One region of the Brevibacillus sp. AY1 genome, then DNA from elsewhere that is predicted to be linked to it. Evidence: riboswitches for the same ligand, from Rfam matches in the RefSeq annotation. Region 1 holds a riboswitch; each other region holds the start of a gene.

Region 1 (3,276 bases):
CTTTTGCTTTCGCAGCTTTCTCTTGTACTTCCTTGCTCAGTTGGTAGTTGATGAAGTCTTCAGCCAGTTGTTTGTTTTTGCTGCCTTTGACGATATTGACGGTATTCATGACCGCGTAGCCGCCTTCTTCAGGAGAAACGAATTTCGCTTCTGGAACAGCTGCCTGGATATCCTTGAAGTACATTTCCATGATCGGTCCTACTGCGATCTCTTCTTGGCTGAACATGTTCACGTACTCAGAGGTTTTATCGTAGTATTTGACAACTCCGCTGTTGATTTCTTTCATTTTGGCAAATGCTTGGTCTTCGTTGAATGTCGCGCTGCCTGAAACTTGCGATGCAGCATCCAGAATCATCGGACCAGTGGTCGAAGTGATGTTCGGCAGAGTCAGCTTGCCAGTCAAATCAGCACTCCACAGATCTTTCCAGGATTTGATCTCGGATTGAATCAGGTTGGGATTGTACGCGATACCGAATTGACCGATGGTATAAGCCGGTCCGTACTCTTCTCCGAGTGGGGCTTTGGCAATATCATAGACTTCATTCAAGTTCGGAATACGGCTGCGATCGATCGTTTCGAACAGCCCGTCATCGATCCCTTGCTGCGCGTAGTAGTCCGATAGATAGATCAGGTCGACAGCAGAGTTGCCTTGGCGAATTTTGTTCAGGCGTTCTGCGTTGTTTCCGATTTCCAAGACAATTTCCACGTTGTGTTCTTTTTCGAATGGCTCATATACTTCTTTGCGGAAGAAGTCTTCAGAAAAACCCCATGTCGAGATCACCAGCTTTGCAGGGGCGCCTTTTGGAGCTTCACCAGCAGCATTTCCCTCTGGCTGTTGAGCTTGATCTGCACTGCCACAGCCGGCCAGCGCGAGAGAAAGTGCGGATACAGAGAGCAAAGAAGTAAATAATTTTTTCATGTAAAAGTCCTCCATTCAAACCTATCTCTTTATTGTTTGTTCCATGAACCCCTTACTTTACTTTCTCCAAAGAACCGATGATCTTTCCCGCATCACTCCCTTCAATAAGGAAAAATAAGGAAATAAACAAAAGAAAAGCACCCTTGAATAGATAATTTCTTCTAAACAAGAGCACTTTTCTTCGTAAACGAAAGAATTGTACGTCTGTTTCATCCCGACCGGGTCTTCCCTTAAGATAAATCAAAAGAAAAAATCCCAGATAGGAATGTTGACTATTTATTTTTCGGTGGAATCCGACAAGATCACATTGGTAAAGGCCCACTGTGTAGTAGCGTCATAATCACGCAATATCGCTTCCAGCTGCAGACCCATTTCTTCTTCCAAACGTTCCCGCAGTCTTTTCTTATAGAGAAGCGACATCCGAAAATCTACTTCCAGCTTTAGTGCAGGAGCCTCGCCTTCGAGCGCATCGGATCTTGGAGAGCGTCGGTGCTTGGCTTGAAAAGCAATCAGGTTTTTCTCAATCGTAACCTTTAGTGAAGTTGTCCCAAAACCGAACAACTCTTTGGCTATCTCATTATAGATATGAGACAGTTTCTTTCTACTGTCGCTATTGTCCTGTATGGTCATAACATCACCTGCAAGCGTAATTGTCAGGCTTTTTTACTCCCCCATTATACATATGATCATAGTCGTTTTCAAGTTCAATATTCGTATTTTGCTCATTTCCTTGATAAATATGCTCTACTTCGTACGACTTTACTTACTTACAAAAAGTGTTTGACAGATATAAATAAGAACTATATAATCCAACTATCCAAGTAAGAATTAGTGTCAATTTAACTTCATATGTAATCATCTCTTATAGAGAGAGGTAGAGGGACTGGCCCAATGAAACCTCGGCAACCTATCCAATTGGATATGGTGCCAATTCCAGCGGAGATATTTTCCGGAAGATAAGAGAGGTATAAGCGACTTTTATTCGTGTTGCATGATAACCTCTTCTTTCGGGAAGAGGTTTTTTTGATTGCTAGACACACTTGGTCATGGGCTTCAATTTTTTAAACATATAGAATTTAACAGAAAAAAAGGGGAGAAATTTACTATGAAAAAGACCGGATTTTTGCTTACATCCTTGTTGCTTGCAGCTTCCTTGTTGACCGCTTGCGGAGCCAAACAAGAAGCAGCACCAGCAGCCGCTGAACAGACTAAAGTGAAGGTAGGCGTAACCGCTGGACCGCACGAAGAGATCATGAACAAAGTCAAGGAAGTTGCCCAAACAAAAGGCTTGGAAGTAGAGGTTGTCGTATTCAATGACTACGTGCAGCCAAACCAATCCTTGGATAAAGGTGCTCTGGATGCGAACAGCTTCCAAACCATTCCGTTTCTCGATAAATTCAATGCTGACCACAAGACAAAAATCGTCGTCGTAGACAAAACGGTTACATTCCCAATGGGTCTCTACTCCACCAAGCATAAAAACGTAGCTGATGTACCTGAAGGTGGAGTTGTTGGTATTCAAAATGATCCAACAAACCGCGCCCGTGCATTGCTGCTATATGAAGCAGCAGGATTGATCAAACTAAAAGAAGGCGTAGGAAACGAAGCTACTCCTCTGGATATCATTGAAAATCCGAAAAAATTGGAGTTTAAAGAACTGGAAGCTGCTTTCCTGGCACGCTCCCTGAACAACGTAGAGCTCGCAAGTATCAATACCAACTTCGCGATGTCTGCTGGCTACTCTCCAAAAAAAGATTCGATTTTCTCCGAGACATCTGATTCTCCTTATGTTAATGTCATTGCAGTGAATGAATCGAATAAAGACAACCCTGCTATCAAAAAACTAGTAGAAGCATATCGTTCGGAAGAAGTGAAGAAATTTATCGACGAACACTTTGATGGAGCCGTCCTCCCGTCCTGGTAAGGCAGGAAATTTGCACAGCAAGGAGACTGGATAGATGATTCAGCTTACAGAGATCCATAAGACGTACAAGGTCGGAAACAAACAGGTTGAAGCCTTGAAAGGCGTGTCACTGAACGTAGAGAAAGGTCAAATTTTCGGAGTGATCGGATTTAGCGGAGCTGGGAAAAGTACCCTGCTCCGTACGATCAACTTGCTCGAAAAGCCAACTAGCGGCTCAGTAGTCGTCAACGGTCAGGATATGCTGTCGCTGAAGGAAAAAGAGCTTCGACAGGCACGCAAGAAGATCGGGATTATCTTTCAGCACTTCAACCTTCTCTCTTCCTATAATGTATTTGACAACGTAGCCGAGATTTTGCGCATGAACAAGGTACCGAAAGATGTCATTAAGAAGAAGGTTGAGGATCTGCTGAGACTCGTCGGCCTGGAGGATAAG
Region 2 (3,276 bases), on a different contig from region 1:
CGATCATGGGAGGTGCTTTGCGCAGTGCTTTCGCTAATTGAAAGCAAGGGAAGGCGATATCGCCCATCGCCGGATTTGGTGGGGTTTCCAGCATGTTATAAACGTTTTCTTTGGTCAGCGAGTCCACGCCGAGGTGAACCAGGGCGGAAGCAATTTTCTCCGCCACTTGATGCTTGTAGCTCATTTTTTGATACTCCTTTCACTTGTGAAGGTGTGATCCGCAAATAAAAAAACCCCTGCGTCTCCTGAAAAAAGAGACGAGAGGTTATGCTCCCGCGGTGCCACTCTTGTTGTTTTTGCTATCCTGTCAGAGGCCAGCAAAAACCGCTTGATCTGCGATAACGGGCAGTACCGGCATGTCCCTACGCGATCTGCGTAAGGAACGCAGATTTTCAGGCAGCATCTCCAAGGGGCGTTTCCTCACATGGTCCGCATCGGGCTTGCACCTTCCCCGACTCGCTTCAGCTTCACACATGGAGTACTTTCCTTATCAACGATTCATCCTTATCTATGCATTATAGCCAAAAAAGACGAGCATGTGCAACTTACTCTTCTGGCTTTTTAAGGATTTGATCCAATTTTTGAAAATACTCGCGCGTCAGCTTTTCTTTTTCTTCAGCGCTCAGGTTTTCCGTGTTCATCCATTGATTCTTGAACGTTTCCAGCTGCTCCAGCATCGCAAGCTCAGCCCTGGCCTCTTCCTCCAGATCGTAATTCTCGGAGGGATCGAAGGGAATCAAGCGGTTGTCATTACCACTGCGCAAATAAGGTTTGCGCCAGTTGTCGGGAAAATGATAAGATTGCTCACCGAATAACAGTCCGAGAACGTCGTCGGATTCGACAGGCAGGAAGTGGTCGTGCTCGTTGCGTCGACCTCCCTCAACCAGGTTGATATGGACAAGGAAGTAGCGCAAATAATGCTGCTGGGTCTCACGATGCTTCACAATGCTATAAGTCTCGAATTCACTTTGTTCGAGTACTTTAATATTTTCCAATGCAGAGATAAATGCATCCTTTTCTTGGGGAAGTAGTGTATCCACTTAGGGTTCGCTCCTTTGTTGTCCTTCGTTCCCCATCATAGCAAATCACGATAACACTGACAATCAAGCGGGTGCTTGACGTTACATGTGAAAAAAGAGCCTGAAGAAGTCTTCAGGCTCTTTTAGCTATTCTGTCTGATGGCCTAGCAGTCGTCAGAGCACCCAACGATGACCAGCAGGATAAACAGAACGAGCACGATTGCGAAGGCTTCACCAAAAAAGCCGCTGCTGTAAGAAGTACTCATGTTTGTTTTCCCTCCTTTCCGTTATGCTCTAGTCTATACACGAACGCGGAGGTTGGCGTGGGCGAATGACCAGTTGCCGGAAATTTGGGCGCGATCTTGAAGCGTCAATGAAAATAGACAAATTGTTGATTGACGCCATGCAAGGGGGGTGATAAGATACTTTCAAACGTCATACAAAATTCCAAATAATTGAATAGCATGTACAACTCTTATCCAGAGAGGCAGAGGGACTGGCCTGATGAAGCCTCGGCAACCGGTAAAACCGGTGCCAATTCCAGCAAAGCTTTTTGCTTTGAAAGATAAGAGGATGGTTCAAGCGCATAAGCTATCTCGCGGACAAATCCTCTCCTTTCACAAGAAGAGGATTTTTTTATTTGCATGTAAAATCGTTCGTCAAAAAGAACTACCGATACAGGGGAGAAGGAGCAAGCCAAATGAAACCTACTTTTCGCGAACAGCTTTCCCAGAAAATTTTGATACTGGACGGTGCTATGGGCACGATGCTGCAGCAGGCCAATCTGTCTGCAGAAGATTTTGGCGGGGATGAGTACGAGGGCTGTAATGAATTGCTGAATTTGACCAGACCGGATGTGATTCGATCCATCCACGAAACGTATCTGGAGGCAGGAGCAGATATCGTCGAGACAAATACCTTTGGTGCTACTTCGGTGGTGCTCGCTGAATATGACGTAGCGGATAAAGATCTGGAGATCAACATCGAGGCTGCCAGACTGGCAAAAGAAGCGGTCGATCGCTATTCCACTCCTGAGTGGCCCCGTTATGTGGCAGGGTCCATGGGGCCAACGACGAAGACGCTCTCGCTGACCGGAGGGGTAACCTTCGATGATTTGGTCGAATCGTATTATCGCCAGGCAAAAGGATTGCTGCTGGGTGGAGTCGACGTGCTTTTGCTTGAGACCTCGCAGGATACTCTCAACGTCAAAGCGGGCGGTATCGGGATTCGTCAGGCCTTTGCGGAGCTGGGTCAAGAAGTGCCGGTGATGCTGTCCGGGACGATCGAGCCGATGGGTACTACCTTGGCTGGACAAAACATCGAAGCCTTTTACTTCTCTCTGGAGCATCTGAAGCCAGTCTCCGTAGGTCTTAATTGTGCGACTGGTCCTGAATTCATGCGCGATCATTTGCGTACACTCTCTGGCTTGGCTCAATGCGGCGTGAGCTGTTATCCCAATGCCGGGCTGCCAGATGAAAACGGACATTACCACGAGACACCACAAGGACTCGCTGCCAAAATGCGGGCTTTTGCCGAGCAGGGCTGGCTCAACATCGCAGGTGGCTGCTGCGGAACGACCCCCGATCACATCCGGGCCATGGCAGACGCGCTGAAGGACTGCAAGCCTCGTACGCAAGTAAGCGAACCTGTCAGTGCTGTATCCGGTATTGACGTCGTTTACGTAGAAGACGATAACCGTCCGTTGCTCGTCGGAGAACGTACCAACGTGATTGGTTCCAAGAAATTCCGCGATCTGATCGCGGCAGGGCAGTATGAAGAAGCATCTGATATTGCCCGAGCCCAGGTGAAGCGTGGAGCTCACGTAATCGATATTTGTCTCGCAGATCCGGACCGGGATGAATACGCCGATATGGAAAAATTCCTCCAATATATTATGAAAAAAGTGAAAGCGCCATTGATGATCGACTCCACAGATGCCAAGGTCATGGAGCTGGGATTGCGTTATTCGCAAGGAAAGGCCATTCTCAACTCCATCAATCTGGAGGATGGACTGGAGAGATTTGAAGAGGTTGCTCCCCTGATTCATAAATACGGTGCAGCCGTTGTCGTTGGGACCATCGAGGAAGCTGGAATGGCTGTTACACGCGAAAAAAAGCTGGAGGTAGCCAAGCGCTCGTACGACCTGCTGGTAAATCAATATGGGGTCAACCCTCAAGATATCATATTTGATCCGCTTGTCTTTCCGGTAGGTACCGGAGATGAGCAGTACATCGGTTCAGCGAAAGAGACCGTGGAA
Region 3 (3,276 bases), on a different contig from region 1:
ATGGTGGCAAAAGGGAACATGACGTCATGGATGGTAGTGATTTGGGCGGACAGATCGATCCGTTCATGCCTCTCTGACAGTGGTTTGGAAATCGAGAGGTAGTCGGACAGGATAGCCTCGGTGCGTTTTACCTCGTCCAGACAGATCGTGATATACTGCTCCACCTTGGGCAGGTCATCGGGAGCCTCCTTGATCAGCTTCAAAAATCCTTTCACGGCTGTAAGCGGGTTGCGCACTTCATGGACCAGAGAGGCAGCCACATGACTCATCGTGGTAATTTTCTCGTTTTGGGCATGACGGATGAACATTTCTTTATCTTCTACAGCCTTGCTGAACAAGGTCATGAGCAGCCAGATGCCGATACAATTCTTCAGCGGAATGGTAATCGCGTGGTACGGGATGTTTTGCACAAAAAAGGAATGCAGGAACAGGTAGGTCATCAGCATGGGAAGGGCTGAAAAGACGATGCCGGCTACTAGAATGATGGAAGTTTTGTTTTGAGAAGTCCGATATTTTTTGGCAAAGACCAGAGAGAGGGAAAACGAAACGACTAAGATCAACAAGGCGACCCATTTTCCATCGCCGCCCAGATAAAGACGGTATATGACGAATTCGACAAGGAGAATCAGACCTGTCTGAATTCCTCCGTAAACAAGTCCAAAAAACATGATGACGTAACGAATATCAAAAATTAAACCCTCTACGGCGCTGGAGGCAAAGGTCATCGCCAGCAGCAAAGAGATCGAGCTGGTAATCAGAATGAATAGCGAGCTGTAGCTCCTCATCTTGTCTCTGTAATAAATGTTGTACATAACAAAAGGGATCAGAGCAAAAAAGAGCTGAAGAGTAATTTCTTTGATAAGACTCAATTCGCATCCCCACCAGAGGTTTTCAGTCTATTTGGCCATCATAGTTCGACAAAACTCACATTAATTCCTTTTTTTACAAACGCAATGTACAGTTTGAAAGACAACTCAAATTTTTAAAAAACCAAGTTGACATCTAGGTGATTCTTGAATACTATTCTGTTATAGAACTTGAATTACACTTGTGAATATGTAAATTACTCTTATCCAGAGAAGGCTGAGGGACTGGCCCTATGAAGCCCGGCAACCTAGTACGAGTTATTGGCGTACCAAGGTGCTAATTCCTACAGGTAGATCGCATACCTGAAAGATAAGAGGCGTAGATCTGTGATTGAAGCCTCTTTCTTTATATAAAGAAAGGGGCTTTTTGATTGCTCAGGCCTCTTCTTTGGATCAAGGTAAACAGACAAAAGGGGGTAAAACAATATGAAAAAGCATGTTAGTCGGATTAGTTTTTTGGCATTGAGTTTGTCCTTGTTATTGACCGCTTGCGGAGGCGGTGCTGGTAGCACATCCCAGGGTGGAGATGCGGCAGCTGGAGACAAAAAGCGGATCGCTTTGGTGATGCGCCAGGATGTCGGAACCTTCTCGGCACAATACATCAGCGGCGTAAAAGCAGAGGTAGAGAAACATGGCGGCGAGCTGACTGTCTTTAACGCCAATACGGATCTGGCGAAAATGGCGTCCAATCTGGATGCGGCAGTCAACCAGAACTTCGATGGCATTCTGATCGACCACGGAACGGCGGAAGCGCTCCAGCAAGGAACCCAAAAAGCAGTCGACAAAAAGATTCCAGTCGTCTTGTTTGACACCGATATCAGCATTCCGGGAGTGCCTGTCGTCGAGCAGGATGACCAGAAGCTGGCTGAACTGAGCCTGGAACAACTGGCGAGTGACCACAACGGTAAAGGAAACATCGTGAAGATCTGGGTGGCCGGCTTCGCACCGATGGAAAAACGTCAGGTGAAATACGAGGAATTCCTGAAGAAATATCCAGATATCAAAGAAATCGCGGCATTCGGCAGTGCGACGAACAATACCGCAGTAGATACACAGACACAGATGGAAGCGATCCTGCGTCAATATCCGAACAAGGGAGACATCACTGCTGTCTGGGCAGCGTGGGATGAATTCGCCAAAGGAGCGACTCGCGCGATCCAGCAAGCAGGACGTACGGAGATCAAGGTTTACGGAATTGACCTGAGTGACGAGGACCTGCAGCTGATGCAAGCAGACAACTCACCTTGGGCAGCTACAGCAGCCGTCGATCCATCCAACATTGGCCGTATTCACGCGGAAACGGTCTTCAAGAAAATCAAAGGGGAAGAGGTTCCCGACAGTGTGAAGCTGAATCCATTGCTGGTCAAGCAGGATGACTTGCCAAAGGATAAAAAAGTAACGATGGCAGAGTTGTCCCAATATATCACTGAGTGGGGCAAGTAATGCGGATCGTGCTGGTTGGTTATTCCCGTTGATCCATCAACGGGAATCTTCCATTTAGGGGGTGAATGGGATGTCGATTCTACAAATGAAAGGAATCGTCAAGGCTTTTTCCGGTGTGCCTGCTTTGCGAGGAGTCGATTTTGAAGTGAAGGCAGGGGAGGTTCATGCTCTTCTGGGAGCGAATGGCGCTGGAAAAAGCACGTTGATGAAGATATTGACGGGGGCGTATCAGACTGACGAAGGCTCGATCTCGATCGATGGGGAGCAGCTGCAGATTCATTCGCCTCAGGATGCCAAAGCGCAGGGTGTACAGTGTGTCTACCAGGAGGTGGATACCGCTCTGATCCCTTATTTGAGCGTGGCAGAGAACATTTTGCTGGACCAGCTCGTGCAAGCCAAAGGCACGGATTTGATTCGGTGGCCGCGAATCTACTCACAGGCGGAAGACATTTTGCGCGAGTTTGGCTTTTCGATCTCGGTCAAAAAACAGGTAGAAGCATGTACGCTGTCTGAGAAACAGCTGATCCTGATCGCGCGAGCCACTGTGCAAAAGGCGAAGTTCGTCATATTCGACGAACCGACGGCCCCACTGAGCAACCGGGAGTGCGAGCGGCTGTTTCAGATCATTGCGCAGCTGAAACAGGCAGGAGTCGGGATTATCTACATTTCGCATCGCCTGCCGGAGATTTTTCAAATATGCGACCGAATCACGATCATGCGCGACGGTCAGCGGGTGCATACGACGGAAACCGCTGCAACCGACATGGACGAAGTGATAAGCCATATGCTGGGGAAAAGCTTTGCCGAGGAGTTCCCGAAGGTCGATGTGGAGATGGGGGAGCCCCTTCTGGAGGTTGCCGGGGTAAAAGGCGGCAAGGTTCGCGGTGCTGACTTGACGGTGCGTGAAGGAGAGATCGTCGGTGTCGTAGGTCTGGTCGGCGCAGGAAAGACTGAGCTGGCGCGCCTC

Evidence for each region. Region 1 has a riboswitch for S-adenosylmethionine ahead of JZI27_RS10155 (MetQ/NlpA family ABC transporter substrate-binding protein). Riboswitches for the same ligand answer to the same signal wherever they lie in the genome.
Region 2: another riboswitch for S-adenosylmethionine. It lies ahead of metH (methionine synthase); the one in region 1 lies ahead of JZI27_RS10155 (MetQ/NlpA family ABC transporter substrate-binding protein).
Region 3: another riboswitch for S-adenosylmethionine. It lies ahead of JZI27_RS03545 (sugar ABC transporter substrate-binding protein); the one in region 1 lies ahead of JZI27_RS10155 (MetQ/NlpA family ABC transporter substrate-binding protein).

Annotation. Positions count from the first base shown of each region.
Region 1 is NZ_JAFLPN010000009.1:34,168-37,443, reverse strand. Features, by position in the region: gene JZI27_RS10165 (ABC transporter substrate-binding protein) at 1-919, opposite strand, end outside; gene JZI27_RS10160 (DUF2294 domain-containing protein) at 1,196-1,549, opposite strand; SAM riboswitch class I at 1,779-1,882, shown strand; gene JZI27_RS10155 (MetQ/NlpA family ABC transporter substrate-binding protein) at 2,025-2,843, shown strand; gene JZI27_RS10150 (methionine ABC transporter ATP-binding protein) at 2,878-3,276, shown strand, end outside.
Region 2 is NZ_JAFLPN010000001.1:288,098-291,373, forward strand. Features, by position in the region: gene argS (arginine--tRNA ligase) at 1-184, opposite strand, end outside; T-box leader at 251-503, opposite strand; gene JZI27_RS01490 (hypothetical protein) at 546-1,040, opposite strand; gene JZI27_RS01495 (YjcZ family sporulation protein) at 1,184-1,285, opposite strand; SAM riboswitch class I at 1,492-1,591, shown strand; gene metH (methionine synthase) at 1,720-3,276, shown strand, end outside.
Region 3 is NZ_JAFLPN010000002.1:30,330-33,605, forward strand. Features, by position in the region: gene JZI27_RS03540 (ATP-binding protein) at 1-869, opposite strand, end outside; SAM riboswitch class I at 1,067-1,183, shown strand; gene JZI27_RS03545 (sugar ABC transporter substrate-binding protein) at 1,293-2,309, shown strand; gene JZI27_RS03550 (sugar ABC transporter ATP-binding protein) at 2,380-3,276, shown strand, end outside.